4 regions of the Guptibacillus sedimenti genome follow, and region 4 is predicted to be linked to each of the others. Evidence: riboswitches for the same ligand, from Rfam matches in the RefSeq annotation. Region 4 holds a riboswitch; each other region holds the start of a gene.
What was found. Region 4 has a riboswitch for S-adenosylmethionine ahead of msrA (peptide-methionine (S)-S-oxide reductase MsrA). Riboswitches for the same ligand answer to the same signal wherever they lie in the genome.

Region 1: another riboswitch for S-adenosylmethionine. It lies ahead of PQ578_RS15655 (homocysteine S-methyltransferase family protein); the one in region 4 lies ahead of msrA (peptide-methionine (S)-S-oxide reductase MsrA).
Region 2: another riboswitch for S-adenosylmethionine. It lies ahead of PQ578_RS10360 (hypothetical protein); the one in region 4 lies ahead of msrA (peptide-methionine (S)-S-oxide reductase MsrA).
Region 3: another riboswitch for S-adenosylmethionine. It lies ahead of PQ578_RS07040 (methionine biosynthesis PLP-dependent protein); the one in region 4 lies ahead of msrA (peptide-methionine (S)-S-oxide reductase MsrA).

Annotation. Positions count from the first base shown of each region.
Region 1 covers NZ_JAQQWV010000003.1:231,596-239,185, reverse strand. Annotated here, with positions in the region: gene rlmN (dual-specificity RNA methyltransferase RlmN) at 1-879, shown strand, start outside; gene PQ578_RS15665 (hypothetical protein) at 1,012-1,389, shown strand; gene PQ578_RS15660 (DUF3895 domain-containing protein) at 1,518-2,525, shown strand; SAM riboswitch class I at 2,615-2,724, shown strand; gene PQ578_RS15655 (homocysteine S-methyltransferase family protein) at 2,806-3,855, shown strand; gene murB (UDP-N-acetylmuramate dehydrogenase) at 4,231-5,154, shown strand; gene PQ578_RS15645 (YdhK family protein) at 5,317-5,910, shown strand; gene PQ578_RS15640 (F510_1955 family glycosylhydrolase) at 5,970-6,938, shown strand; gene PQ578_RS15635 (four-helix bundle copper-binding protein) at 7,110-7,439, shown strand; gene PQ578_RS15630 (sensor histidine kinase) at 7,583-7,590, shown strand, end outside.
Region 2 covers NZ_JAQQWV010000002.1:398,486-406,075, reverse strand. Annotated here, with positions in the region: gene PQ578_RS10375 (HNH endonuclease) at 1-1,485, opposite strand, end outside; gene PQ578_RS10370 (hypothetical protein) at 1,482-1,796, opposite strand; gene PQ578_RS10365 (DNA/RNA non-specific endonuclease) at 2,190-3,128, opposite strand; gene PQ578_RS10360 (hypothetical protein) at 3,410-3,733, opposite strand; SAM riboswitch class I at 3,833-3,935, opposite strand; gene PQ578_RS10355 (DUF456 domain-containing protein) at 4,075-5,190, opposite strand; gene PQ578_RS10350 (hypothetical protein) at 5,200-5,691, opposite strand; gene PQ578_RS10345 (phosphorothioated DNA-binding restriction endonuclease) at 5,753-6,631, opposite strand; gene PQ578_RS22425 (hypothetical protein) at 6,787-7,035, shown strand; gene PQ578_RS22420 (hypothetical protein) at 7,527-7,590, shown strand, end outside.
Region 3 covers NZ_JAQQWV010000001.1:1,435,093-1,442,682, forward strand. Annotated here, with positions in the region: gene metH (methionine synthase) at 1-1,350, opposite strand, end outside; gene PQ578_RS07030 (bifunctional homocysteine S-methyltransferase/methylenetetrahydrofolate reductase) at 1,331-3,187, opposite strand; gene metC (cystathionine beta-lyase) at 3,184-4,377, opposite strand; gene PQ578_RS07040 (methionine biosynthesis PLP-dependent protein) at 4,367-5,494, opposite strand; SAM riboswitch class I at 5,569-5,679, opposite strand; gene PQ578_RS07045 (DUF1189 domain-containing protein) at 5,774-6,571, opposite strand; gene PQ578_RS07050 (Na/Pi cotransporter family protein) at 6,809-7,590, shown strand, end outside.
Region 4 covers NZ_JAQQWV010000003.1:401,890-409,479, forward strand. Annotated here, with positions in the region: gene cydC (thiol reductant ABC exporter subunit CydC) at 1-383, opposite strand, end outside; gene cydD (thiol reductant ABC exporter subunit CydD) at 380-2,113, opposite strand; gene PQ578_RS16395 (hypothetical protein) at 2,328-4,571, shown strand; gene msrA (peptide-methionine (S)-S-oxide reductase MsrA) at 4,613-5,263, opposite strand; SAM riboswitch class I at 5,364-5,478, opposite strand; gene PQ578_RS16405 (Na+/H+ antiporter NhaC family protein) at 5,559-6,962, opposite strand; gene fni (type 2 isopentenyl-diphosphate Delta-isomerase) at 7,045-7,590, opposite strand, start outside.

The DNA of each region.
Region 1 (7,590 bases), 170 kb from region 4:
ACATTAACTCAAGAAATCAAGCAGGAATCTTCTGACGGTACGATTAAGTTCTTGTTCAAACTACAAGACGGAAACGTTATTGAAACGGTACTCATGCGTTTTCATTACGGTCAATCGGTCTGTGTGACGACACAAGTAGGTTGTAATATCGGTTGTTCCTTCTGTGCAAGTGGACTTCTTAAAAAGAGCCGTGACCTTACAAGTGGAGAAATTGTTGAGCAAATTATGAACGTTCAGCACGCCCTTGATGAAAAGGCTAATGAAGAACGCGTAAGTCACATTGTTATTATGGGAATTGGGGAACCATTTGATAACTACGATAATATGATGGACTTCCTTCATATCGTTAATTCTCAAAAAGGTCTTTGCATTGGCGCTCGCCATATCACGGTTTCTACAAGTGGACTTGCGAAGCAAATTTACGATTTTGCCAATGAAGATTTACAAGTGAACCTTGCGATCTCACTTCACGCGCCTAATGATGAGCTTCGAACCAAGATTATGAAAATCAATAAAGCTTATCCACTTGGAAAACTAATGCCTGCAATTGATTACTATCTTGAGAAAACCAACCGCAGAATTACGTTCGAGTATATCATGTTGAGAGATGTTAATGATCACGTAGAAGAAGCGAAACAACTCGCCAATCTACTAGCTGATAAGCGCCATCTTTCATACGTAAACTTGATTCCATACAACCCGGTTGATGATCACTCTTATCAGCGTAGTGAAAAAGAATCGATTCTTGCGTTCTATGATACGCTTAAGAAGAACGGCATTAACTGCGTGATCCGTCATGAGAACGGGACAGACATTGATGCAGCTTGCGGTCAGCTTCGTAGTAAGCAAGTGAAGAAACTAGAAAACGCAGGAAAATAGCACGAATAAAAAGACGCTCACCATAAATGGTGGCGTCTTTTTATATACAAAGGCAATCACACCAACCATTTTTTAATGCATACACTGAAAACAAGCTAGCTTGAGTTCAACTTGTGAGTAAGGAGACAAAATATGAAAGGTTTAATGATTGTTTTTAGTTTACTATGCATCTGGATTGGATCTGGACTATACACGGATTATCAACGTGAAAGCCTACCTTTTGAGTTAATGGGGGAAGATACAAGCATAAAGTCTGGATATAACGATATTTATATTTTTAGAGAAAATAAACAAATTACTTCACTTGAAGTGTTCGATCAAACTAGAGAACGGGTAAAAGTATATCAAATAGATGATTTAAAGGACCTATACCCATCAGCTTCTTATATAAAAGGAGAAGTGAAAGAAGGAAAACTCTATCTTTTATACGATGAAGGCGGAAAAGTTGTTTCCAAAAGAGTTGTAGTTGGTGCCAGAGGATCTTTATCATTTATGCCTGAAAGAAAATAAATTTTCCTAACAAATCGCCAATTCGTTTTCAGGATTGGCTTTTCTTCTTATAAGAATTAAGTTGATCGGGTCATCACAACAGCAATACCTGTTATAATGGCGTTACTATTGCATAGAGAGGGATTTATATGACAAAGAGCCTTACGAACTCTGAGAGAGATCAAATACTACAAGATCTTACATTTGACCAACAATCATATCTTATGAATATTCTTAAACGAGGTAAAAAAACAGCATTTGCGAATGTGATTGCTCAAAGTAAAGGAAGAATGATTCCAAACGGAGCTACTGATGAGGAAATTGGAATGTTGCTTGACGATTGGATACTAGACGATTACCTGGATGCAGGCGCTGTCTCAGAAGATCTAAAATGCGAATGTGGTCGTGCATTACGCTATCAATATATTGTTCGACATGTAAAAACAGGTGAAGTGCGTCGTTTTGGTATTAATCATTTCGAAGAACACACTGGCTTACCAGGTACCATCGTAAAAGAAGTTGTACAAGGTTTTACAAAAATTGATTATGAGTTAGATGAACTCTTATTAAAAATGCAAAACGGCTCTCCTACATATGACATCCCTGAAGGTTTGAAGCTACCAACCGATATTGAAGAGCCACTTTCCTTACAACTTCCGTTACTTGATCGACAAGAAAAACGGTTAAATAGTTTAATCAGAAGTTACCGTGAAGAAAAAGAAGCGTTACAAAGAGGTAGTAATACGTTAGAGGCTTTAGATATCCCAACACAGAAAAAAGAAGACTTGAAACCTAAAGAAACTCTAACTCAAGATGAGTTACAAGGCTCTTTTGATTTGTTCGCTGAAGAAGCGCAGGAACCTTTACAAGAAATAACAAGTGAGAAACCGAAAGAAACTTATTTTGTGGGAGATCTTTCGTTTCCAACTCAGAAAGCGATAGACGGCTATATTCAACAAGGTACAGAGAGTGCGTTGATGATTTGCGAGCTCTTAATCAAAGAAGGAAAAGTTCAAGACAAACGCTACTCGACAAAGAAACCGAAAATTTACTATGCAGTTTGCACGTATCTCGATTCTTATGTGGCATCGGGCTCCATGTCTGTTGAGCCGCTTGGACGGGAAGATCGCATTTATCGATTAAAAAGAGGACGATGATCCTGACATTTCATAATTATCAGATAAAGCATTGACATTTCATTATACCAGGTCTATAATTTCAAACATGTTCGAAAATTAAATCAATACTCTTATCAAGAGTGGCGGAGGGAATAGGCCCTATGATGCCCGGCAACCTTTCAACTTCAGTTGAAGCTGGTGCCAAATCCTACAGATGATGTCATCTGGAAGATAAGAGGAGGATTCTGTTAGTAATCCCTCTTCTTATTTTTTAAGAAGAGGGATTTTTTATTTTACAGAGAATAAGGAGCTGTTACACATGAAAAGAACACTTCAACAACGCCTGCAAGATGGCCCAGTCATTTGCGGGGAAGGTTATCTGTTTGAATTAGAACGACGTGGTTATCTCCAAGCAGGATCATTCGTGCCAGAAGTTGCCCTAGATAATCCCGAAGCTCTTAAACAAACCTATCGAGATTATATGCTTGCAGGATCTGATGTCGTGCTAGCTTTTACGTATAATGGCCACCGAGAGAAAATGAGAATTATTGGAAAAGAAGAGTTGCTAGAGCCCCTCAATCGACAAGCGATTCGTCTTGCAAAAGAGGTAGCAAAAGAACACCCTGAAGAAGAAGCACTTGTAGCAGGCAATATATCAAACACAAATCTATTTGACCCTGACGATGAAGACAGTAAAGAACAAATTCGTTCCATGTTTGCTGAAATGGTAAAATGGAGTAAAGAAGAAGGCGTTGATTTCATTAATGGGGAAACATTTTATTATTACGAAGAAGCGAAAATAGCCTTAGAAGAAATTCAAAAACATGATCTTCCAGCAGTTATTACACTTGGACTTATGAGTGAAAACATTTTAAGAGACGGCTATACCGTTGAGGAAGCTTGCCGGTTGCTAGAAGAACATGGAGCGCTAGTTGTAGGAATGAACTGTTTTCGAGGACCCGCTACAATGCAGCCATACATCGAGAAGATTAGGCAGTCTGTTACTGGATATGTTGGCGCACTCCCCATTCCTTATCGCACCACAGAAGAACATCCAACATTTTTTAACTTACCTGATGGCGGCTGTGCCTGTACATTGCCTACAGAGACAACCTTTCCAACATCTCTCGATCCACTTTATTGCAACCGTTATGAATTAGCAGAATGGGCAAAAGAAGCAAAAAGTGTCGGGGTAAATTATTTTGGACTATGTTGTGGTGCTTCTCCAAGTATGTTGAGAGAAGTCGCTGAAACAGTAGGTAGAAAAGCTGTGAATTCTATTTACTCTCCAAATATGGAGAAACATTTTCTGTTTGGATCAGATGAATCGTTAAAGAAAAACAATACGGCATATCGACAGAAGGCATAGATGATGACAAAACGGAGCGGGAAACCTCTCCGTTTTTTACTGCAAAAAGAATAGGCCAGTAACGTATTGGCAATAACGATAAAAAGAAAGTGAAAATGGAACCAATACAGATATGTCTGCATGTAATAAAACATCAATACATTTTACGATTGATCCCGGCCCGATTTTTGTTATAAAAGCAGCTTTTCGCAATGAAAAATCTTGCTTTTTATATCCTTAGCGTAAGATTCATTTGAAAATAGTAGCTTCTTTTGTCAAAATGATCATATTCAGACATCAGTTGTGTTATTATTTTAAATGTGTTTGAATATGTGACACAACGAAACTCTAATGAAATCATAACAAAAAGAACTTGTTTTATAAGCGAGGTAGCCTATGGATAATCAAAATGTAATAAATGAACTCCGCTCGATTTTGCCAGAAGCGGAATTGAAAATAAATGAGCCTTTAAATGCCCACACCTATACTAGGATGGGTGGATGTGCAGATGTTCTTGTTTTTCCTAACACAATTGAAGATGCAAGAGCTGCGGTAGAATATGCTTTTCAAAAAAAATATCCTTTAACGATACTCGGGAAAGGTTCGAATGTAATCATTCAAGATGGTGGTATTCGCGGTATTGTCTTGAATCTATCTTCTTTAAAATCGATTAATAAAAAAGACAAAAAAGTGATTGCTCAAGCAGGCGCTCGAATTATTGATGCATCTGAATTTGCGCGTGATGGCAAACTTAGCGGTCTCGAGTTTGCATGTGGTATACCAGGTTCTGTTGGTGGAGCTGTTTATATGAACGCAGGAGCATACGGTGGAGAGATAGCTGATTGTCTCGAAAGTGTGCTCGCTGTAACGAAAGAAGGAAAGTTAATTAAATTAACCGCTGATGAACTTGATTTATCTTATCGTCACAGTAACGTAGATGAAAAAGGTTTGCTTGTTTTAGAAGCAACCTTCGCTCTAAAAGATGGCGACTATAATGAAATCAAAGCGATCATGGATGACCTAACTGAGAAGCGCGAAACAAAACAGCCGCTAGAATACCCTTCTTGTGGTAGTGTATTTAAACGTCCTCCTGGACTATTTGCAGGTAAATTAATTCAGGACTCTGAACTCCAAGGTACACGAATCGGTGGGGCCGAAGTTTCTAAAAAGCATGCTGGATTTATTGTAAATATCGATAATGCTACTGCAACAGACTATTTGGATGTGATTCATCACGTTCAAAGAACAGTAAAAGAAAAGTTTGATGTCGAGCTTGAACGTGAAGTACGCGTTATTGGTGAACCACCTGAGCAAGCATAAAGAGAAGTCAGCCACTCAATTGAGCGGCTGTTTTTTTGTGATTTATTTAAGATAGACAACTTTTGATCATACTGTGAACAAATTCAATCTGCACGATAAGTGCACAATTTCTAGATAAAGTAGTCTTTGATGGTAAATGAAACCAATCATAGGAGGGTATATATGAAAACAAAAAAAGTTATTTTAGGATTAGGATTATCACTATCACTTATTCTTGCAGCATGTGGAAACAATAACGAGGGCATAAATCAGGAGTCCGAAAACAACCAATCGACTTCTAACACTTCAGCAAACTCCGAGAATCACATGGAAGAGATGGAACACTCCGGCTCTTCAGAAGTACCTGAAGGGTTAAAAAGGGCTGAAAATCCTGCTTATCCAGAAGGCAGTAAAGCAATCATTGAAACAGATCATATGAAAGGAATGAAAGGTGCAGAAGCCACGATCTCAGGAGCTTTTGAAACTACCTCATATGTTGTTTCCTATATGCCTACGAATGGTGGAGAACTTGTAGAGAATCACAAATGGGTGATCCACGAGGAACTTGATCAACCTGATAACGCGCCTTTAACACCCGGTACAGAAGTAACGCTTAATGCTTCCCATATGAAAGGGATGGAAGGAGCCAATGCAACAATTGATTCAGCCAACCAAACTACTGTTTATATGATAGACTATATGCCGACAACTGGAGGCGAAGAGGTAACCAATCATAAATGGGTAACGGAAGATGAATTATCTCCTATTGAGCAATAAAGTTTATAGATGTCGCGCAATGGCGAATGAATAAGACAACACATAAAGGATGAATTGTTTTGAAGAAACATTGGATAATAATTTTTGGGGCGCTGCTTCTTATTATTGCAGGATGTCAGGAAGAAAACTCAAAACCAGTAGAAAGCAATAATGAGGTAAAGGAAACCCAAAAGAAAGAAAAAGAAACGGCATCGTTATCAGAATCAAACTTTTATAAACCGACTTCACGCAAGCAAATTAACCATGTTCATGGAATCGGGTATCCTGGCAATCAACATGAATTATTCGTGGCGACTCATCTAGGACCGCTGATTTATCTTGATGGAACCTGGTATGAAGCTAAAGCAAACAACCATGACTATATGGGCTTCCAGGCCGCGTCTGATGGTTTTTATAGTAGTGGACACCCTGGCGAAGCATCCGATTTACCAAATCCGCTCGGATTAATCAAAAGTACTGATCGAGGAAAGACGCTCGAGCAGCTAGGTTTTCAAGGAGAATCTGATTTTCACTATTTAGCGGTAGGCTATGAAACGCACAGCATTTATGCCGTAAATCAACAGAAGAACAGCGAAATGGACATAGGTGTTTATTATAGTGAGGATGCAAGTGATTGGAATCAAGTAAACTTAAAGGGGACTCCCGATCAAATTAATGGGATTTTCGCTCACCCTAGTGATGCTAACGTCGTAGCCATAACTTCGCCAAAGGGACTTTACCTTTCTGAAGATCAAGGAGAGTCGTTTACACCAATGACAAAGGGCAGCTCTATCACCTCAATGGTCTTTCTTAAAGACCGTATCATCTTCGCCAAACAGGGAGCAGCTAGCCAACTTGTGTCCCTTAAGAACAGAGAAGAAACGCCCATTTCTATGCCGAACAAAATAGAAAAGGCGATTGATTATCTCGCGGTGAATCCACAAAATGAAAATGAGATTTCTTTTCATACATCTGATGGTAGTCTCTATCAAACAAAAGATGGCGGGGAATCTTGGGTCACTTTAATCGATCAGGGTAAAATAAACTAATTGCGACATCATGTCTCCTACTTAAACTTTCAACAATTCCCTCAAATTATCCAGAATTTGTGCAGAATTAATGAAATTTACATCTTAGCAACTTTATTTCGTTTTTACGTTTATTATCAAGTAAATAGGAAAATATGACAGTGTATTACATTATTAAGGAGGAATTTAATCATGTCACATGAAAAGTACGGTTCAATGATTCAAACACTCCACGAATGTATGACTGCATGCAATCACTGCTATGACGCTTGTTTAAAAGAAGAAGATGTAAAAATGATGGTTGAGTGTATTCGTTTGGACAGAGAATGTGCGGATATCTGTGGATTTCTTGAACAAGCCCTTGTAAGAGGAACCCCATTTGCCTCTGAACTTGCTCAAGCATGTGCTACCATTTGTGAGGCATGTGGAAACGAGTGTAAAAAGCACGATCACAAACACTGTCAGGATTGTGCAGAGTCATGTTTTAAATGTGCGGAAGAGTGTAAGAAATTAGCAGCATAATTGTAGAATGAGTTAAGAAGTCTGTTGAATCATAAGCAGGCTTCTTTTTTTATCACCAATTTGTTCATCTTGAAACAAAGCAGACAAGCTGCACACTTTCTCGATATAATGCTGGTAGAATAGCTGAAGACAAGGAGAGAGAAATGAGATT
Region 2 (7,590 bases), on a different contig from region 4:
ACCTCCCGCCAATGCTTTGTTTAATATATTATTTTTGGGTGAAGCATTTAAGTATTCATCAACATGCCCTACTACTGCTTTTAATTCTTCAATACTATCATACCCAAATTCCTTTATAGTAGTATCATCTACTTTTGTTAAAAAGTCTTCAACACTATTAAAGCCTTTAGGTACAATTGATCTATTAACAATATTTCCATCCTTATCGTAGTCGTTTTTAATTACCTCATCAATTTCTGATCTAGGTCCGGTTTTAACCGTACCCTTCCCACCATAAACCCGATCAATCTCAGTCTTAATCCGCGATACCGGATCATTTAAAGCATTATAAGGAGCGCCACTTTTAGAAACCGAAGCTGCCCCAGCTCCAGCTAACGCCGGTTGAGCACCCTTCCCTTCAACCTTAACATTCTTCGCTGCATCCGCAACATCGTCAATCGTTTTTGCGGTTGTTCCGATTTTGCCGAGACCTTTATCTCCTATGGCTCCAATTCCTAATGATGTTAGACCGTAAGTAATGAATTCCGTTCGACTTTCGGCGTCGCCGTTCACAAAGTCTCGATCCCAGGCTTCTTTAAATCCTTGCCACATGTATTTCGGTACATCCAACACCTTCTGGACATTGCCTTTTGGATCACCAAAGATGTTCTTATAGAAGTTTATCGTTTCTAAGCTTTTAAATAGTAATTCAGGGAGATCTTCCTCATCGCGATATACAGCAAGGTTCGGTCCGAATGCTTTTTCACCTAATGCGTTAAGATCCTTAAATCCCTCAATCATATCTTCCACTGCATTCCCGCTTCCAACTTGCACACCTTTTACCACATCACCTAAAAAGCTCCGCGCCGTGTTCCGCGCTTCATCAACCTTCTGTTGCGTCTCACCCCACCAGCGATCCACATAGCTTGAGTACCTGACTACACTATGTGACACATCCTGGCGTACCTCGTCTAGATAAGTCGTCGTTTTTGATAAAGGATCGAGGACGACACTTTCATACGTTTGCTTCATCCTACTCTGGATGACCTGTGGGTTCAGGGCATATTGGAGGTACGGAAACATCTCTCCAAATGCGCCATCATATGAAGCCGTCAGTGGATTTTTCCCAAAGAGACGTTCACTCCAGCTTAATGCTTCTCCCGTGATAGGATCATAATTCTGAAACAGCTTGTTTAAACCACTGAATTTTAATGCCATAAGGCCAAACTTTGCCGAAAGCGAGTGATCTTCTTCCGTCATTTTTCTCTCAGTTAATTTCACTGCCGCCTGCAGGTCATGGAGCTTGTCCCGGTATTTGCGCATTTCATATTGTAACTCCGCTTGAAGGGCATCAATTTTACCGGTGTTCGCGCCCGTGATGTTCATTAGAAGAGATTGATAGTTCCATTTAAAATCGCTGATTGCTTCATCTGCTTTTCGCTCGGCATCTTGGATGCCGCTTGCCAGCTGATCTAATTGTTCTGATTTTATCGCTATTCTCGTCACTTCAAGCCCTCCGCTTTCTGAAGAAGTCGGTCGATTTCTTCGTTAATCGCAGAGGTCAGTTCCTCATGAACCGCATACACACTTTGAGTTGCGTGTTCCAGTTCTCCGATAAGGGTTTCATAAGCTTCGCGCGCCTCGCCGTTCCAATTCGACGAGTAAGTCGAATGATGGTGATCAAAGACTCGTTTACTATCATCGATATCAAATCTAGCTTCCCTTACCTTTCCTAGATACGCTTCCAACGCCTCGGCTTCTGCCCGATACTTCATACGCTCTAAATAACGTTTAAATTCTTCTAGTTCGTTTAGCACCGCAACCTCCTTTTCGACCAAACCTCGTTTCACCACAAATGAAGTCTATGTGTACGTCTAGTTAGGTATAGCCGCTGTATTGTCGAGCAAGAAATGCCAGCTCTCATTTCTTCCATTAATTTCTAAACTTAGAATACCCTCTCTTTCCCTTCTTTTCTATGTCTTTCGACGCATTCCACAAAAATAGTCCTTTTCTACCAAGAGAAAAGGACTATTTCTATGAACCTCTTATGCTGTTTAGAGAATCGTCGGGACGGTTCTAACGATTCCATCTCCAAAATAAAAGGAGCATCAATTATACTAATAATTAATACTCCTCTACCTTTTTTCGAAATATCGCATCATAAGAACCGTCCCGGCGATGCGAGAACCGTCCCGGCGAAGCGTAGACTCTTATTCACCTACCATACCGTCATTATCATTATCACGCATATAAGGATATAACCAATGATCACTCATGATCGGCATACTATAACCTGCTGCCTCTGCTTCTTTAATCGTCACTTGCCCATTCCCGTTTGTATCAATACTAGAAATATCACCCTCTGTGTCTGAAGGAGTTGAATCGTCAGGCTCACTCTCAGTTAAGCCGAGCGATGCGTTAACTTCATCAGGGTTCACATTATCAAATGTATCAACGATCTCATTTCCGTTCAACGTATACGTGTACTCATAACTTGAAGGTATCTGCTTTTCTGTATCCGAATAGGTGATAATGGCTTCGAAATCAGTAGCTTCACCTGCGCTACGGATCGCGTCTTCCATATAAGCTTGATCACCATGTCGGTTAAGTGTACTCTCTTGTGGGGTAATGTTATAAGCATTCGATACCCCTCCTAGAGAATCAGCAATAATATGTCCTTCGTCTAACACGTCACTTTCGACGCCCGGAACCTTGGCCTCATCAGAATAGTACCGTCCAGACGATAATACAGGTTCGTTACGATCATCTTGTAGAATGATTTCGTCAGCAACGACACGTATTAATTGTCCGTATTCATTCGTAAATGCCCAATATTCACGGTCACCGTAACCAATATCAACAACGACGTTAGGTTCTCGATGTCCAGACAAATCTCCACCATCCACTTCAATAAGTTCGTATCCTGCGAACTGTTCATCATCTGTTGGGTCTGGTGTTTCCTCTTCTACTGGTTCATCAGCAACCGCAGTGTTCGTTTCTTCTTTTTCACTATTTTCATTTGTTTCAACTGTACCTACTTCTTGTGTATCTGTTTCTGCATTTTTATTGGATGCCTCTTCTAAGTTGGTACAACCAACTATAAAAATGATCGTTAAAAATAAGATGAAATAGTTCATTTTCGTTTTCATATTAGAACGCTCCTATAATAGGGAAATTTCGTAATGTTAAAAAATCAAAAGAAAAAGTAAAACAAGATCCATATTTCTTCTACCACTTTTATTATCCATTACTTTAATAGTTTAATTTTACCACAATAAATAACTTCAAAAGCATTCAGAAAGAATACACGATTCATTTCAAAAAATAGTTTTACAGCTTATGCTTAAAAGCTTCCAAATCTATTCCCCAAACATCCACGATTTCGAATCATCAAAATGAATTGGCAAAATCATCTTCTATTAACATTGACTCATATCATACTTTCAATATAATCCCCATTCCCTCTCACAATCGGAAGCCCCTGCTTCTCGAATGCCTGCCACAAATAACGATCCAGTGCATAAGGTGATGTCTGTTGTAGCAAAAGCAAGTCTTTCTCAGTAAGCAACAGTTCATAAGAACGATTTTCCTTTTTAATCACGACTTCATAGTCAATCAGCTTCATAACGACCACTTCATACGCTGCGTCCCACTCCTTCAGCTGACGCTCCATGACTTCTGCCACGTGTAATAAAAAACTTTCCCCATCATAACTTTTCGCCATGACGCTTCGTGCAAATCGATTAACATTCACAAACTCATCCCCCTTAGTGTTATAAACAAGGTATTCAACAAATAAACATAAAAGGCCCTTCATTGCAAATGAATGCAACAAAGAGCCTCCGCTATCCGTGCGTTATCATTCAAAGCCATGCTTTGCAGGTTGGAGCACCTTACCGCCTGGCAGGTTGCTGTGAAGTCAAAGAGCCCGTACTCTCGTTCACTCTTGATAACCTTATTTAGTTGGTATAAGTATATTTAATAATCCAAGAAGTATCAAAATAAAATACTTAAAAGGCCACGATTTTATTTGCATCTTGAAGTTCGAAATAATTTCTAACCTTATAATAATATCGCGGGCATAAGATTCAAACTCTACACTAGGTTTATACTTTGTAATGACAATCTTTCGTTTCTATATTCGTAGGCTAAATCATGAACTTTATCTATATTTTTATAATAAAACATATCTTCTTCGTCAATGTATAACAGCTTGTAGGCTAATTCCAGAGAATATGGGGCAATTTTCTTGTTTATCATAGAGCCTACTATTACACCACTAACTCCTCCTATTGCCGTCCCTATTCCCGGTGTTATAACTGTTCCAAGTGAAGAACCTGCGATTCCTAGAATAGTATTTACACCAAACCTTGAAAAAAGTATTAAAACCTTTACTGCTGCCAAACGTGCCTTTTCTGTTGTTTTTATACGTCTAAAATCTCTATTCACTAAAGCCAGATCATATAACAATCTCACACCTAAAACGATCTCTGTCGAATATGGGGCTAAAGCAAAAACTTCATCTGGAACATCAATTCCCATGTTTTCTTTCAAAGTTTCTAATCCATCTTTAACACCAATTGTAAACTCGTAATTAGAAACTTCTATCGGTATGAATTGCTCTTCTAATTCAGGTTTTTGATGAAGAATTTTTTCCCTAATCTCGGAGCTTGTGGCATAATAAATGTTTGGGTTCTCTAGCATAGTATTTGTTAGATCGTACGAATTTTCTGAAGTCATCATTTTTACCTGAATAAAAACTTCCTCATTTGTTTTAGAGTTAACACCTTTTATATCCCATAATGGTTGGTTTGCAAGAGGTGATATCGAAAAATCAAAATCTGGATAACGGATGGATAACTCATCTTTAACATGATACTCAAAAAATTTACCTTTAATTGCATTTACCAGACCCAGGACAGAATATTCTCCACTATCCATCGTCTCTATATACTTGTCGTATAAGGACGTTCCACTACTAAACATTTTTGGGTATTGGGAAGCATATGCATCAAATAAATCATCCGGTATATTTCTTGTTTCAAGTATCTGATAGCCTATGATCGATGAGTAAATTGTTGATTGCACTATAACATCTTTATTCTTCAAAGAATCTAGTAAAGAAATCATCTCATGATTTTTTTTATAGCGCTTAGTTAATTCAACTTTTGGAATTTCTTTTAAAGAATTAAGTAAAGAATAAGATTTCATTTTCTCACCTCAAACTACTAGAGCAATTATAGAAATTACTATTGAACTAGTAATACCAATTTTCATAAAGGTATTTTCTCTAATTAACCCTTTTGATTCATCCTTTTTTTGACGAGTCTTTGGAATCGTCCTTAAATTTTCTGTTGATTTTCTTTCACCGTTGTCTTGTGAATTTGAAACAGCAATTTTATTTTCATTAATAGACCTGAAAACCTGTTTATATAATATTAGTTCTTTCTGTAGCTCTTCAATTCTATTTTGAAGAATACTATTTTCCTTTTTTAAAATCCTTATCTCATTGCTTACATTTTCATTACTTTTATCTATTTTCACTTGTAAGTTTGCGAGGAAATCCAAATTTTTTTCTAATTGATAAGTCAAATCTGAAATCTTATCATAATTACTTATTACTCTAGGTATTAACTCTTTATTAATATGGTCTTGCTCTTCCCAAAATTTTAATTTCTCTGCAATTTTAACCTCATTTTCTATCTTACTCATCCTGTCACCCCTTCATAGATAAACTTTCGGATGAATCTAATAAATATCAATACCCTAACCATTAACCATACAAATACCGCTCCGGCCCTTTAAAAACTTCCCTAACATGCCAGTTCAAAAAGCGATCCTTTGGTAAGTAATCCGGATGGATGGGACGTCGAATACCCCTACCATGAAATTGAAGTAGCCACTCTTGAAAACCGCTTGTCCCATGTGCCTCCTCAGCTACGAGAAATCTATTCTCCTCTGACAACGTAAAGACTCCTCGATCAAATAGTTTATGATGCATGGAACAAAGCGCAATCCCATTGTTTTCAACATCAGGCCCACCAGCTTGATGCCACTTAATATGAGCGGCTTCCACGCCAACAAGCTTGTCTCCAAGTCGAACATTAAACCCACAAACTGCGCAACTATATTCATAGGCTGTTAATATTCTTTCTCTGAAGTAAGGATCTCTTGAACGCTTGCCTTTATATTCTAGATCCAGTCCAATATGAGCTAGAATATCCTCATGTAATGTTTCTGGAAAGTGATTACGAAGTAGTATATCTACTATCTCACATAAAAGCTGATGGTTATCTTTTAACAAAAGGTAGACTTCATCAGTAAATCCACCACTTACATGATGATCTAATAATAATCGATTGTTTGGATTTCTAGTGTCGAGCTCCAAAGCTGTTCTTAACTCCCATATCCCATCATGCTTCAATCTTACAAATGGCTCTTCAGGATGATAAGACTTTCGCTTAGGTCCAAACTCAATTAAGAGACTCGTTAATTTTTCTTTCACTTGTTTATATGGAATGAACTGTGACTGATCGCTTTGTAATCTAGCAAGTGTATAAAGCAAAAGAAGAGGTTTGTGTGGGGCACGCTGATTGCCTTTTTTCCAGATGCTTAGAGTTTTTATTGTTTCTTTCAAAGTATGCTCGTTCATTGGAAAAACTCCTAGTTAGTTATGCAAGGTAATTATGGATGAATCTACCATTATTTTATATTATATCATCTTTCATTGATAAGTTAAGATAAACAAATAATTATGGTAAATTATGGATGGAATGGAATACCATAATAACGGTGGAGGTGAAAGCATTGGGAGACATCAAATTATTTAAGTTGGGCACTGAATCCATTACTGAACTAGAAGGGCAGTCGGTTTCAGTAGAAAAATCGATACAAGAAATTATGGAGCAACATCTAGAAACGTTCTTAGGTGTACGTTTTCTTGCCTCTGAGTATACAACCGGGAAAAGCATGCTGGTAGAATCGACAACCTGGGTATCGATGAAAACATTGCCCCCGTTATTATTGAATACAAACGATCAATTAATGAGAACGTGATCAATCAGGGGGTTGTTTTATTTAGACTGGTTGCTTGATCACAAAGCAGAGTTTGGATGGACGGTCATGCGGTAGTATGGAAGTTCCTTAGCTGATGCAATTGATTGGAGTAGTCCACGTCTTCTCTGTATTGCTGGCGGCTTCACGAAATACGATGAACATGCCGTTCAACAAATTAATCCAAACATAGAGCTTTATCAATACAAGCACTATCATGACGGCTTTATCTTGTTAGACCTTGTTAATACAACAACAGCTCAAACTACTTAACTATCAACCTCTTCAAACGATACAAAGCAAATCGCATACAAAACCGTCAGTGATTATATCGGCCAATCGACCACTGAGCTAAAAGATCGGTTCGAAGCGATTAAGTCTTATATGATGGCTTTAGGCGATGAGGTTCAGATGAAGACATTGAAATATTACATAGCATTTAAGCGAATTAAAAATTCGTTTGTCTGGAAGTACATCCCCAAAACGGCAAGGTTGTGTTCTTTCTGAAATTTGATCCGGATACAATTACATTAGAAGATCAGTTTAGTAGAGATGTTC
Region 3 (7,590 bases), on a different contig from region 4:
ATGAATAAGAGGAACGACAGCTTCAAAGCGTTCTTCACCATCTTCAAGATTAATGGAATTAATGATCGCTTTCCCTTGTGAATAAGAGAGAGCTTTTTCGATAACTGCATCATCAGTAGAATCGATGATAAGAGGGGTTTTAACCTTATTTACAACATATTTCATGAAATTCTCAATATCTCTAAGTTCGTCACTATCTGGATTTGCCAGGCAAATATCGATCACCTGTGCACCTTTTTTTACTTGTGAACGCGCAATTTCAGACGCTTCTTCAAATTTCTCCTCTGCTATAAGACGTTTGAACTTACGCGATCCAATGACATTTGTTCGTTCTCCAACGAGTACAGGTCTAGTGCTATCATCGTATATAAATGGTTCAATTCCAGAAACAGCGTGAGGATGACTCACAGGAGCTTTTCTCGGGTGTAGTCCTTTTATAGCTTCTGAAATGGCTTTTATATGAGCAGGAGTTGTTCCGCAACAGCCACCGACAACGTTAAGCCAACCTTTTTCTACAAATCCTTGAATTTTAGCTGCTAAGCTTTCAGGCGTTTCGTGATAATTTCCTTCTTCGTCAGGAAGACCCGCATTGGGATAGCAGCTTACTGAAGTTGTGGCAAGATCAGAAAGGGAGCGGAGGTGATCTCTCATAAACTCTGGTCCTGTTGCACAATTTAGTCCAACGACTGCTGGATTCATATGTTCAAGCGATAAATAAAATGCCTCAATACTTTGACCAGCGAGTGTTGTGCCCATCGGTTCAATAGTCCCCGAGATCATTAAAGGAATGGTCCTCCCCAATTCCTGAAATACTTTCGAAATACCAATATAAGCAGCTTTTACGTTAAGCATGTCCTGACTGGTTTCAATTAATAGAAGATCCACGCCTCCGTTAAGTAAGCCTCTAGCCTGAATGGCATATGAGTTAGAAAGTGATTCAAAAGTCGTTCCGCCCGTGACGGATAATGTTTTGGTAGTTGGTCCCATGGCGCCTGCAACAAAACGTGGTTTATTCTGCGTAGTTAATTTAGCAGCAGCCTCCTTTGCAAGCCTTGCAGAGGTGTAGTTTAGCTTTTCTGCAAGATGACCGAGATCATATTCATCTAAGACAAGATCTGTTGCTCCAAAGGTGTTCGTCTCAATAATATCTGCTCCGCTAGCTAAGTACTCTTCATGGATAGAGGAGATAAGCTCTGGCCTAGTTAAGGATAAGTATTCATTACAGCCTTCATATTCTTCACCACCAAAATCAGTAGCTGTCAGATTAGCTTGTTGAATCATTGTTCCCATAGCTCCATCAAGAACAAGGATTCTTTTCGTAAGTAGATCTTCAAATGAGGTGTAGGCCATTTCGGTTCTTCCTTTCTTCTTCAAGGCGAGTTTTCTCGTTAATGTATCGCGTTAATTCTACGGTTAATTCATAACGCAAGAAGGGCGTGATTAAATAAATTCCATTAAACAAATCAAAAGCAGCATCAATTAGCGACTTCGCAATTGCAAGCCCTGCTTCAATTGATTGCGTTGAATCTTTAGCGTGTAACATATGATTGCGTATGGAATCGGATAGTTTAATTCCCGGTACTTCATTATGGAGAAATTCAGCATTTCGGTAGCTTGTAAGTGGCATGATCCCAATGTAAATGGGACAAGTTAAATGTTTCGTCGCTTCATAGACTTCTAGTAACTGTTCTTCACTGTAAATGGGCTGACTGATAAAATAATCCGCTCCACACTTCTGTTTTTTTTCAAGTCGTTCGACAGCGCGATCTAGATGGCGTACATTCGGATTAAAGGCGGCTGCTATTGAAAATGAAGTTTTAATTCCAAGTGATTTACCAGAATAAGAACGTCCTTGATTAAATTGTTTCATTAAACGAATTAGGTCAAATGATGAGACGTCGTAAACCGAAGTAGCGCCAGGGAAATCGCCGATTTTAGTAGGGTCGCCTGTTACGGCAAGAACTTGATTAATTCCAAGTGTATGAAGCCCCATTAAATGGGATTGTAAGCCAATTAAATTCCGATCACGACAGGCAACATGAACAAGTGGTCGAACATTATGCTGAGCTTTAATCGTAGAAGCCATGGCGGTATTGCAAATTCGCGGTGAGGCAAGAGAGTTATCAGCCAGCGTAATCGCATCAACGCCAACTTCTTGTAGCGCTTTTGTTCCCTCAAGATATTTATCAATCGATAATTTCTTTGGAGGGTCGAGCTCAACGATAACAGATCGCTGTTTTCTTGCTATTTCATGTAAGTGAGGGAGCCTTTCTTCCTCAAAATCGATGATCCCAGCCTCTTTTTCGTTAACGGTTACTTCTTTCGTTGTAATAGGTTTTAAACCCTTTAGTGCATTAGCTGCAGCAGCTATATGCTCAGGGGTTGTGCCGCAGCAACCACCAATAAGTCTAACGCCTTGTTGACGTAGGGCTTCTGCGCTTTGTTTGAAATAGTCTGGCGCGGTAGGATAAACAAGACGTCCCTCTTCATAATCAGGTAAACTAGCGTTAGGATAGGCAGAAAGAAAACGACCTGAGAGAGGCACTTGTTCTAATGATTGAATCATATGATAAGGGCCGAGTCTGCAGTTAACGCCTATTACATCCGCTCCGGCATTCTCAATCTGTTCTAAGGCAGCAGCAAGAGAAGTGCCATCTTGCAAAATGCCTGGCTCATGCATGGAAACTTGTGCAATTAAAGGCAAATCCGTTTCCTTTCGAGCTATTTTAAGTACGGTTATGATCTCTTCTAGATCGTAATACGTTTCCAATAAAAGACCATCGACTCCTTCTAATAGAAGGCAATATAGCTGTTCTCTAAAGCTACGCTTAATTTCATCAAGGGGAGTCGATCGTGTATTTATTCCTCGTATTCCTCCTATTGTCCCAAGAACGTAAGTAGAGTCTGTCGCAGCCTTTCGAGCGAGTTTAACGCCTTCCTTATTGATCTCTTTTACTAGATCTTCAAGTCCATATCGTGATAGCTTGCTATAGTTCGCGCCGTACGTATTGGTTTGAATCACATCTGAGCCGGCATGAATATAAGCTTGGTGAACATTTAATACTTGATCCGGATGTGAAAGATTCAGCGCTTCAAAACATTGGTCGATGCCGTATGAATAAAGAAGGGTCCCCATCGCACCGTCACCAATCAAAATTTTGTGCTCGAGATCTTCAAGTAAGCTCATCCTTTAGCACCTCCGGCTGTAGGAGCGTAAAGTTTAGTAATGGCAGCAAAACCTTGTTTAAAGTCTTGAAGCAAATCATCAGCATTTTCAAGCCCCACAGATAAGCGTAACAAGCCATCTGTAATCCCGCGTTTGTTTCGTTCGGCAGCTGACATAGATGCATGAGACATTCTCGCTGGATAAGAGAGAATCGATTCAACCGCACCAAGACTAACAGCGTAAACTGGAAGTTGCACGTTCTTTGTAAACAATCGAACCGCGTTTTCATCAGGTAGTCGAAAAGAAAGAACAGCCCCAGGACCCGCTGCTTGGTAAAGGTGAGTCGAATGTCCCTGATGGAAAGAGAACCCAGGATAATAAACTTCTTCTACAAGCGGCTCTTTAAGGAGTGCATGAGCAAGCCGGAAAGCCGATCTTGAAGATTGATCGAGCCGACAATGTAATGTTTTTAATCCGCGAAGAACTAACCAGGAATCATGAGCACTTAAAATGGATCCGAAAGAGTTTTGCAAAAAAGCAAGGTTTTCGCCCAGCTTTTCATTTTTAACTGCGGCAAGACCTGCAACAACATCGCTATGTCCTGCAATAAATTTTGTGGCACTATGAAGAACGATATCCGCGCCGAAGTCCAGTGGTCTTTGGAGGGCAGGTGTCATGAAGGTGTTATCAACGAACGTTAAACAATGATTCGCTTTCGCTAATTTAACGACGGCTTGAATATCAGTCACTTTAAGTAACGGATTAGAAGGTGTCTCGATGTAGATCACTTTTGTATTGGATTGAATCCCGTTCGCAACTTTATTTAAATCAGTCATATCGACAAAAGTATGACTAATTCCAAATCTGCAGAGAACATCGTGGATCATCCGATACGTCCCGCCATAAACATCTTCTGAAATCAAAACATGGTCATTTTGTGAAAGGAGCATAAAAGAAGTAGCGATAGCGGCCATACCAGAAGCAAATGCAAACCCTCTAACGCCACCTTCAAGGTCTGCAATCGTTTCTTCTAGAGCTTCACGGGTAGGGTTACCAGAGCGACTGTAATCATATTTTCCGGGCTGATCAAAATCCAATTGATGAAAGGTAGATGCTTGTTGAATTGGAACACTGACGGCTCCTGTGCTTTTATCAAATTTATGTTCGTTGTGAAGAAGTTTTGTTTGAAATGTATATGAATTAGTCGTCATGTCGCACACCATCCTCTTTGAAAATTGCTAGCGTTTGATCTAGATCTTTCACTAAATCGTTGATTTGTTCAATTCCTACTGAAAATCTGAGAAGTCGATTACAAACACCTTTCTCGAGTCTGATCTTTTCTGGGATATCGGCGTGTGTTTGTGTGGCTGGATAAGTAATAAAGCTCTCAACGCCTCCAAGACTTTCCGCAAAGGTAATCAGTTTCAAATTCCTTAGAAATGGATCAACCCATGCTTCAGACTGTAATCGAAACGACAGCATACCGCCTTTTTCAGGATAGAAGACGTCAGTTATTGCGTCGTGATTTCTTAAGTATGTTGCGATGGCTCGAGCATTCTCCTCATGTTGCTTTAGTCGAAGAGGTAATGTCTTCATTCCTCGAATGAGAAGCCAGGAGTCGAACGGAGAAAGAACCGCTCCAGCACCGTTTTGATATTGTTCAATCTCAGCACAGAGCTTTTCACCTTTGGCAATGACAAGTCCTGCAAGCACATCATTGTGACCCCCAAGGTATTTCGTTGCGCTATGAATAACAATATCAGCCCCTAGTAAAAGAGGGTTTTGTAGAAGAGGAGTGAATAACGTATTGTCTACGATTGACAATAAATTGTATGTCTTGGCAATCGTCACAATCTCTTCAACATCGGTTAACTTCATTAGGGGATTTGAAGGGTTTTCGATAAAGATTGCCCTAGTAGACAGAGTTATTAATGGTGCGATGCTATCAATATTTTGGCTGTCAAAATAGGTGAATGATATGTTGAAATGCTTTTCTGCGTGAGCAAATAATCGATATGTGCCACCATATAGGTCATCTGAAACGAGTATATGATCTCCGGTTTTAAATAAAGATATAATTGATTGGATGGCGGCCATGCCGGAACTAAATGCGAAGCCCTGGTCACCATGTTCGAGTTCATTTACTGCAGACTCTAGAATCGAGCGAGTAGGGTTTTTTGTTCTTGAATAATCAAACCCTGTTGATTGCCCAATTCCTTCATGCCTATAGGAGGTGGAAAAATAAACAGGAGGATTTACAGCGCCTGTTTGTGGATCTGATTTATTACCTAGTTGAACAAGTAGCGTATTGTAATGGTTATTTGTCATAATCAATCTCCTTTTCATTAAGTAAGGGCAATAAAAAAAAGCCCTCTATAAGAAGAAGACTTTGGTTGCTCTTCTTCTTATCTTCCAAGTTGAATTCAACTTGCTGGAGTTAGCACCTTTCCAGAAAATATCCGGTGGTTGCTGAAGCTTCTTCGGGCCAGTCCCTCTGCTTCTCTTGATAAGAATTGAAAGTATATGGAATTTTAATGTGTCGCTTTTTACATAATCTACATTACTTTAAAGCGAAAATCAAGTGATTTGATAAAATAATCAAAATTTTTACTCAGGTGAATTAGGTCTTTCGTTCGTTACACGTTTTTTCGGAAGAGGAATTTCCTTAATGGTTAAGTAGAGTAGCATGATGGCTACAAACCAATAGAGAAGAAATCCAAATGGGACGGTTGTTTTTACTAAAGCCATAATAGTAAAGAAAAGGGTTGGAATCGTAGCGGAATAAACCGATAGGACCCAGAGTTGTTTATAAGATGCTTTTCTACCCGCGAGTGACTTTAATAATAAACCGATTGTCGCTAGAACGGTAATTCCGATAAATTTGAGGCCAGTCTGGAATAAATAGACGACAAAGATTAAGAGTGGGATAAAGATCGGGAGCAAGTTATCTAAATTTTGCGTGAGTTCACTTACATCTTGTTTTGTAAAAGTCATTGAACTGAAATTACTATAATTAAACTCTTGTCTTGTCCCACTATCCATTACGATAATTCGATCTTTTAGGAACGCAATAGCCGATTCATAGGAATCAACATCGTCGGGCTTTATTTCATCTGTAGCATCAAAAATAAACGTGTTTCCATCTTCTTTTTTTATAAGTGGTTCAGATTGGTCACTTTTTAGTGTGCCATCTTCTAAAGTAAATTCAGGTAAATCTCCCATATGTGTTTTAAGGTCTTCGTAAGCATTGGTAAACGAAACCGCGGTAATAATCCCTATAGGTACAGAAGAAAGTAGCATTAGGAGAAACACATACAATATCGGCTTCCCTAGTTTTTGAAAACGGAATCGCGCCATCATTTTTGGAGAAAATAAGCTATAATACAGTTGTTTAAAAACGTTCAAATTGAAAATCTCCTTTCTGGTATGTGAGGGTAATCCCACTAAACCAGTTTATCTTATATAAGTAGATGGGAACAATAAACTAGCTGAAACTTTCTTGAAACAAAATTGATTTCATCATAATATCATTACAATTCTATATTAACTCTTTACAAAGAGGGGAGCGATGTAGATAATAGACAAGGGACTTTGTTGAGTATTGTCGAAAAAAATAAAACATGAGTGCAAGGGGTTGAAATGATGGAACTCAACGTTCAGGAGATGATCTTTCAGTTTGTGGGAGGTCTTGGTATTTTCCTGTTTGGACTAAAGTATATGGGAGATGGCCTTCAACGATCTGCAGGTGATCGATTAAGAGACATTCTTGATCGCTTTACGACGAACCCATTTATGGGTGTGCTAGCCGGGATCATTGTTACGATTCTCATCCAAAGTAGTTCAGGGACAACGGTTTTAACAGTCGGTCTTGTTAATGCAGGATTTATGACTCTCAAGCAAGCGATTGGTGTTGTAATGGGAGCTAACATTGGAACAACTGTTACAGCATTTATTATTGGTTTTCCTATTAAAGATTACGCTCTACCAATCATTGCTATTGGTTCTCTATTAATTTTCTTCTTTAAAAACAAGAAAATTAATTACGCAGGGCAAATTGTTTTTGGTTTTGGTGCGTTATTCTTTGGACTTGAATTAATGAGTGCAGGAATGAAGCCACTTAGAAGTCTTGAGGCTTTCCAAGAACTCACAGTGAGCATGAGTTCAAACCCGTTATTAGGCGTTGTAATTGGTACGGTATTTACAGTTATTGTGCAAAGTTCTAGTGCTACAATTGGTGTATTACAAGGACTTTATTCACAGAATGCGATGGATATTCAAGCTGCATTACCAGTTCTGTTTGGAGATAACATTGGAACAACAATTACAGCAGTTCTTGCTTCGATCGGTGCCTCTGTTGCAGCTAGACGCACGGCGCTGACTCACGTTATTTTTAATTTAATTGGTACGGCGATATTCTTAATTTT
Region 4 (7,590 bases):
TGCTGAAGCCGATCAATATCTCCTACTATTCGCCCTAGCAATTCCCCACTTCGGTGTTTCTGAGTTAAGCTCGCTGCAACTGGTTCAAGTTTTTTATAAAATGATACGCGCATGTTGCTTAAGATTGAAAATGTGGCGCGGTGAGAATAAATTCTTTCAAAGTAACGGCCTACTGCACGAGCAAGTCCAAAAAATTTCACGACAGCTGTTAAGATGGCTAATGCGAAAACAGGTAGCGACAATGCTGCCTTAGAAATTAAGTAGCCACTTGCAGCAAAAAGGGCAACAGCTGTTATACCAGCAATAAAGCCAAATAAGATGGAAAGAAGGATATCTTTTTTCTCTGTTAGCATTTCACGCCAAACAAATGCTAATTCTCTCATAAGGTTACCTCCTCTGTTTGAACATTTACCATTTCCCGGTATAGTTCACTTGACTCATAAAGTGCTTTGTCAGTGCCTTCAGCCATCATTTTTCCTTGATCGAGCACAATGATATGGTCTGCTTTTCGAATGGTATGAAGTCGATGCGCTACTGTAATCATTGTAGCGTTTTGAGATAATGAATCCATCGCTGATTGAAGTACTTTCTCTGTATATAAATCAAGTCCGGTTGTTGGCTCATCAAACAAAATGATATTTGGCTTCTTTAAAAAAGCACGTGCCAGTGCCAGTCGCTGTTTTTCTCCTCCAGATAAACCACGACCCGATTCACCAATGATCGTTTCATAACCTTGTTCTAGTGTAGCAACAAATGCGGATATACCTGCTTTCACCGCTGCATCTTCAATTTCAGATTGGCTGGCATTCTTTGATCCGATACGTATGTTATCAGCTATCGTCCCTGTAAATATATACGGATGCTGAGAGATATAGCTAACCTGTGAAAACCAACTACCTTCATTTAAACTTGTCATGGAATGATGATCGACCGCAATCTCACCTTGTTGTGGTGGTAGCAATCCGGCAATCATATGCAATAACGTTGACTTACCAGACCCGCTTCGCCCGATTACCGCTACCTGACGATAAGGTTCAATAGTTATATTTAGAGATGATAAAGAGAAACCACTGTCTTTATACTGATAAGAAACGTCTTTTAGAGCAATCTTTGGTGGAGTTTTTCTATTTTCAATAAACCGATCTCCCCATGTCACTTCCTCGCTCTCACGACCTAGTTCTTCACTTACCTTTTTCATTGCGCTCATACTCCCTCTACCGGTATGAAAAGCACTGCCTAGTTCTTTTAATGAAAGGTAGAATTCTGGAGCAAGGATAAGAAGAAAAAATGCCGTTGCAAAAGACATGCTATTAAATACAATGAGACGAAGACCGATTTCAAGCGCAATAATGCCGATGCTCAGCATAGAAATTAACTCAAGCATTAAAGAGGACACGAAAGCAACTTTTAATACTTCTATAGTAGCATCCCGGTAGTTTAAGCTACTTTCTTTAATAATGTTTCGGTATTTTTTTGACTGTCGAAACAAATTTAGTGTGGTCAATCCCTGGATCGTATCTAAAAAGCGTCCAGAAAAAACAGTCATTTGTTCAAGCTTCTCTTCAGATTTTTTCTGGGTCCGTATCCCAATAATAATATAAAATATTGGAATGAACGGTGCCGTTACCATCATGATTAGTCCTGTTTCGAGATGCTGAGTTGAAACAGCAACTAAAATAAAAATTGGGATTACGGCTGTTTTGAACACTTGTGGAATGTATTTACTATAATAAGCATCGATCTCATCAACTGCATCAAGCAAGACACTCACCTTCTGACCAGATTGCCCTTGATGAGAAGTTAGTAGCGCTTCTCGCGAAAATTTGTCTAATAGCGCTTTACGGATTCTTTGTTTTACTGTAGCACCCATCTTTACTCCTGCTCTGCCCATTAAGTAAGATAAGAATGGTCGCAACATCAAAACAAGTAACAAACTAATAAGAAAAGGCACGTTTTCTTCAAAGGCTGTTTTATCAACAAAAACGTTGTTTACAATTTCTACTGTAAGAAAGGCCTGCGCAATAATTGAAGCACCTATTAAAAGCGCGCCTAAAATCATCAACAGGTGCGTAATTTTAAAATCTGAACCATATGCCTTAAGCTCGTTCTTCACCTTATCCCCACCTTTATCTCAATCACAAACGCACGTTTGTGAAATAATTCACATTAAGCGTTATGTTAATTGTACGACTTATCTAAGCAAGAATCAAATACTTTGCTGATTTCGATTTGACGATTAAATGAATGGAGATTAGCCATTATGAGTTCCCTCTCTTCTTTATGTATTTGCTATAATAAAAGAAGTGATAATGAAATGGAGGATTCGCGTGGAACAGGAACCAGAGTACGGAAAGACACGGAAAGAGACACATAACCAGAATAAAGTAAAAAAACTATTTATGCGCATAAGGTTGCCTGTACAGTCTTTTTTTAATGCGAGTTGGAAAGGCGCTTCCTATGGTGCCACATTAATCACAATGCTTCTAATCTTCGCCATCGGTTTTGATTTTCATACTGGACTCGGAAAATTAGTAGACGTCATTCTTTTCTTTCTAATAGCTATTATTGGAACATGGGTAGCCGTGAAAATGGGAGAATGGTTTATAAAAAGAGTTAAAAAACTTCCTACTCTTTTCATCGCTAGTTTAGGTATTTCCCTTACAATCACAATTTACACGTTAGATCAATTTCGCAGTCTTGAGAACATTCTCCCCCTTGCCTATCTCTTAGTTGCTATTGGCGTTATTACTGGAGCACTGTTTGGATACCCGCTAACAACTGGATTGAAGAAACCACTTTCAATCATCATGCTACTTTTAGGGTTTTTCGTAACAGGCATTTTCTGTTACTGGCTATTTACCCCTGGTACCTTGGATGAGCGCCTCGCCAACACCGTAGAGCCATTTTCCCCCGTCAGTCAAAACCCATCGGAATATGGTTCGCATGACGTAAACACTTTTACATATGGAAGTGGAACTGATAAGCAACGAGACGAATTCGGTAATGAAGTCGACCTCCAAACAAGGTCCGTTAACGCTTCAAGCATGATTGGAGAATGGTCTAAAGAACGGGAATGGTTTTGGGGCTTTAAAGATGCTAATGTTCCACTAAACGGCCGTGTATTTATGCCAGAAGGTGAGGGGCCTTTCCCACTCGTTCTTATCGTACATGGAAATCATAAAATGGAAGATTTTTCAGATGAAGGCTACAATTATTTAGGAGAGCTCCTTGCAAGTAGAGGGTTTTTGACCGTATCAGTTGATGAAAACTTCTTTAACTCCTCATGGTCAGGAGGTCTATCTGGAGATATTAATGGCCGAGCCTGGCTATTATTAAAGCACATTGAAGAAATTGAATCACTATCGACACAACAAGATACCCAATTTTTCAATAAAGTTGATATGGATCACATTGCATTAATTGGTCACTCTCGCGGGGGACAAGCAGCTATCCTTGCCGCAAAATTCAATGAACTTGATCGCTATCCAAACAATGCTAACATGCGTTTTGACTTTAACTACAAGATTGAAACCGTAATTGCACTGGCTCCAACCGATTATCAAACTCTCTCTGATCGTAAAATTGAAGTTGATGATGTAAACTATTTATTGCTTGGTGGTTCTTATGATAGTGACTTATCTGAATTTGAAGGAGATCGCCAATATAACGGTATTCAATTAACAGGTAGCGAAAATGCGATGAAATCGTCTCTTTATATTGATGGTGCTAATCATGGGCAATTTAACACCACCTGGGGAGAAAATGATACGTACTTCCCTTTTACATTATTATTAAATAAACAGCCTTTACTTGAAGGCAATGAGCAGCGTCAGATTGCAAGCACTTACGTATCCGGTTTTCTTGAAGCAACTCTTCATGAAGATGATCGTTATCAGCCAATGTTTGAGGATTATCGATATGCACTTGAGTGGTTACCGAAGACAACTTATATTAGTAAATACGAAGATCCCACTTACCATATTTTAAGTGATTTTGAGGAAGATGTGAACGTGCTAACCGCAACATCCCCTTATATTGATATAGAAGCCAATAGCTTTATTCAGTGGTATGAAGGGGAACTTGAATTTCGTAGAGATAAGGAAAGAGGAACTCACGGTGTGTTTTTGAAATGGGATCAATCCTATTCAAAAAATGCATCTTACTCACTAGATCTCACGAAACCGTTACAGGATCCATATAATTTCAAACCGAATAGCTCACTAACATTTACTGCAGCAAACGTATCGGAAGCAGAAGATCAACAGCCGGTTGATTTTAGGGTAACTTTAAGCTCGGCCAACGGTGAGTCATCCAGCGTATTATTAAGTGATATTATGCCAATGCACGGGGCACTCCCTATTCAGCATACAAAAACAAAATTTTTTGAAGAACGGCGTTACGGTGAACCTACCGAACCCGTACTTCAAACGTTTAACATTCCGATACAACTTTTCAATAAGGAAAACAGACTTCTGAAGCTAGATGAGATTGATTCCATCACGTTTGAGTTTAACGCCTCTCCAAAAGGAAAGATATTTCTTGATCAAATCGGTGTAAACCAACCAAACTAAAAAAGCTTTTCCTCATACTATTGAGGAAAAGCTTTTTTGTGTTACGAAATTTTACATGAAGACTGTCCACGCTTAGCAAGATAACTTTGGTGATATTCGTCAGCACGATAAAATGAAGTGATTGGAACAATTTGAGTGACAACAGGCTTCTTAAAACGCCCGGAACGCTCAAGATTTTCTTTTGCAATTAATGCAATTTCTGCCTGCTCATTCGAATGGAAAAAGATCGCTGAGCGATAGCGGGTTCCAATATCTTCTCCCTGTCTATTTAAAGAAGTTGGGTTATGATTTTCAAAAAACACTTCCACAAGCTCTTCATAAGAAATGAGGGAAGGATCGTATTCAACTTGCACGGATTCTGCATGACCTGTTAACTCAGAATAAACATCTTCATACGTAGGGTTAATTGTTTCACCACCAGTAAACCCTGCTGATGTCGAAATAACGCCGTTTAATTGTTGAAATAGTGCTTCTACACCCCAAAAGCACCCTGCTGCAAATGTTGCTTGCTCCACTTTGACCACTCCGTTTCCAGTTATCGTATTGATTTTTTCAGATCGAACATATATGTTTTCCAGTTCATTTAGTGTTAACATATAAAGCTGTTTTTCACCCTTCTTATAAATTCCTTTTTGAAGAAGGCTTTTAATAAGCTGCTGTTTTCTAGTGTCGTTATCCATTAGTGTATGCAAGATCGTTCACTCCCTCTACTAAAACAATTTTCCAGATGAGAATGCATACAAAAAACCCTCATCTGCCCGAACAGAAGAGGGTTTGGATAATCCGAGCCTCTTCTCATTTTCCGACTTTCGCCGCAGGAATTGGCACGGTTCCGCATGAACAAAATGTTCATTGGTCCGTTGCCGAGGTATCTAAGGGCCAGTCCCTCCACCTCTCTGAATAAGAAGATCCTTTAAATAAAGGATTATTAAGTTAATCTCAATAATAAATGGTATTAAAACAGTTGTCAATAGAAAAGTGCTCAAGCTAGATTACAAAAGAAATAATAAAATATCCTACTGCAGCCGTCCCTGCTGCAATAAGAGCAGGAGTTAGCTTAAATTTAGCATATGTCATTGGGTTTAACTTTAAAATTCTCGCTATTGTATTCGTATTATCACTTAACGGTGAAGAAAAAGCCCCAAATGTCCCACTAGCAAATACGGCTCCAATGACCAGAGGAAGATCGGTTCCGGTTGAATAGCCTAACGAAATACCAAGCGGCATTAAAATTCCCCAAGTTCCCCACGACGAACCAATGAAATACGAAATAAACGCACCTACAAGAAATAAAACAGGCGGGACGAATAACGATGGAATCCAATCAAGATTAGAGGTGACAAATGTCGAAAAACCAAGCGCCTCAGTTGATGACGCTAGCCCCCACACAACCGTTAACAATACGATCACTGGCATCATTTCATTTCCTCCCTCAATAAAGAAAGTCACGAGTTCCTTTAATGAGAAACGCTGGAATAAATAAAAAAGGAATGTAAGTAGTACCGTTGTTAATAGAGCAAATACCATGGCATCAAGCACATCCGCCTCGATGAATGCTTGAAGTAAGGAGGTAAAGCCTTTTTCATACCCACTCCAATACGTAAGAAAAAGAGTTAACAGTATGACTCCTCCAAGCGGCAGTAATAAGTTGAACGGTTTTTGGGGAAGGTCTTTTGCTACGGCTGGATGACAGTCCTCCCACTGATCATCTAGCTCCTTCTCTTGATTCCCTGCATCAGTCGCTTGTTTTTTACTGTGATGAAAAAAACTTAAATAAAAGCCGATTAGAATGATACTGATGGAAAAAAAGTTATACGGAATACTTTGAAGAAAATAGCGATAACCATCACCTTCAATGCCTTCTGCTTTTAAAGAAAGCTGAACAACAGACGACATGTATCCAACAAAAGCAGTCGCAATTGGCATCAATACAATCACTGGAGTTGCAGTCGTCTCGATCACAAATCCAAGTTCCTGAGGAGTGATTTTCACTTTATTGAGGAGAGCTTTCATGATTGGTGCTACTGTTACAATACGAAAGCTCGGAGCGCTAAAGGTTCCAATTGTCGAGATCCAAGTAAGAAACAATGCACCTTTTTTTGTATTGATTTTCGAAGAGGCTAGATGAACAAACCCTTTAATTCCACCTGTATATTTCATTAATCCAATTAACCCGGTAAACATATAGAGAAAAAGAACGATTTTAACGTTATTCTCATCTTTAAGACCACTCATGATAAACTCATAAAACTGCTGTAAACCACTAATTACGCCCGGTTTATAAATAAATGAGGCCGTTAACAGTCCTGCTGTAAGACCTGGAATCACTAGCTTAGTTTTGATCGCAACCACTATCACTACGATAAAAGGAAACACAGATAACCAATCCAATAAGTTCGCCCTCCTTCTGCTCTAGTTTGCACGCTAGAAGGCGACCTATACAAAAACAAAAAAGCCAGAGCCTGGGCCCTGACTATTTCTTACGTAATGCGCTATTGTATTTTAACCTGTTAATAGACGAAGCACCAATCCCAAACATAGCAGTTCGTAATTCAAATTCAATTCGTTTCAATTGTTCTGAGAGCGCTTCTTCAGTGTCATTTACGGCATTTTCAAGTAATGCCCTTCCAAATCCAGAAACATCTGCACCGAGGGCGATTGCTTTCGCTGCGTCCACACCGTTTTTTAGCCCTCCACTTGCAATCATTGGTACATCAGGGTGCTGCTTTCGCACATCAATGATACAATCTGCGGTTGGGTTCCCCCAATCCTCAAAAGCCTTCGCAGCTTGCCTGCGCATCGTTTGATGAGAACGATAGCTTTCAACTTGAATCCACGACGTTCCGCCCGCCCCTGCAACATCGATAAAGCTGGCCCCAGCGCTAATCAGGCGCTGAGCTGTCTTCGCATCAATCCCCATACCAACTTCCTTAATTCCAAGCGGAACAGGAATCGCCTTTGCTACTTCACGAATTTTAACAATTAAATCCTGGAAATCGGTGTCGCCTTCTGGTTGAAA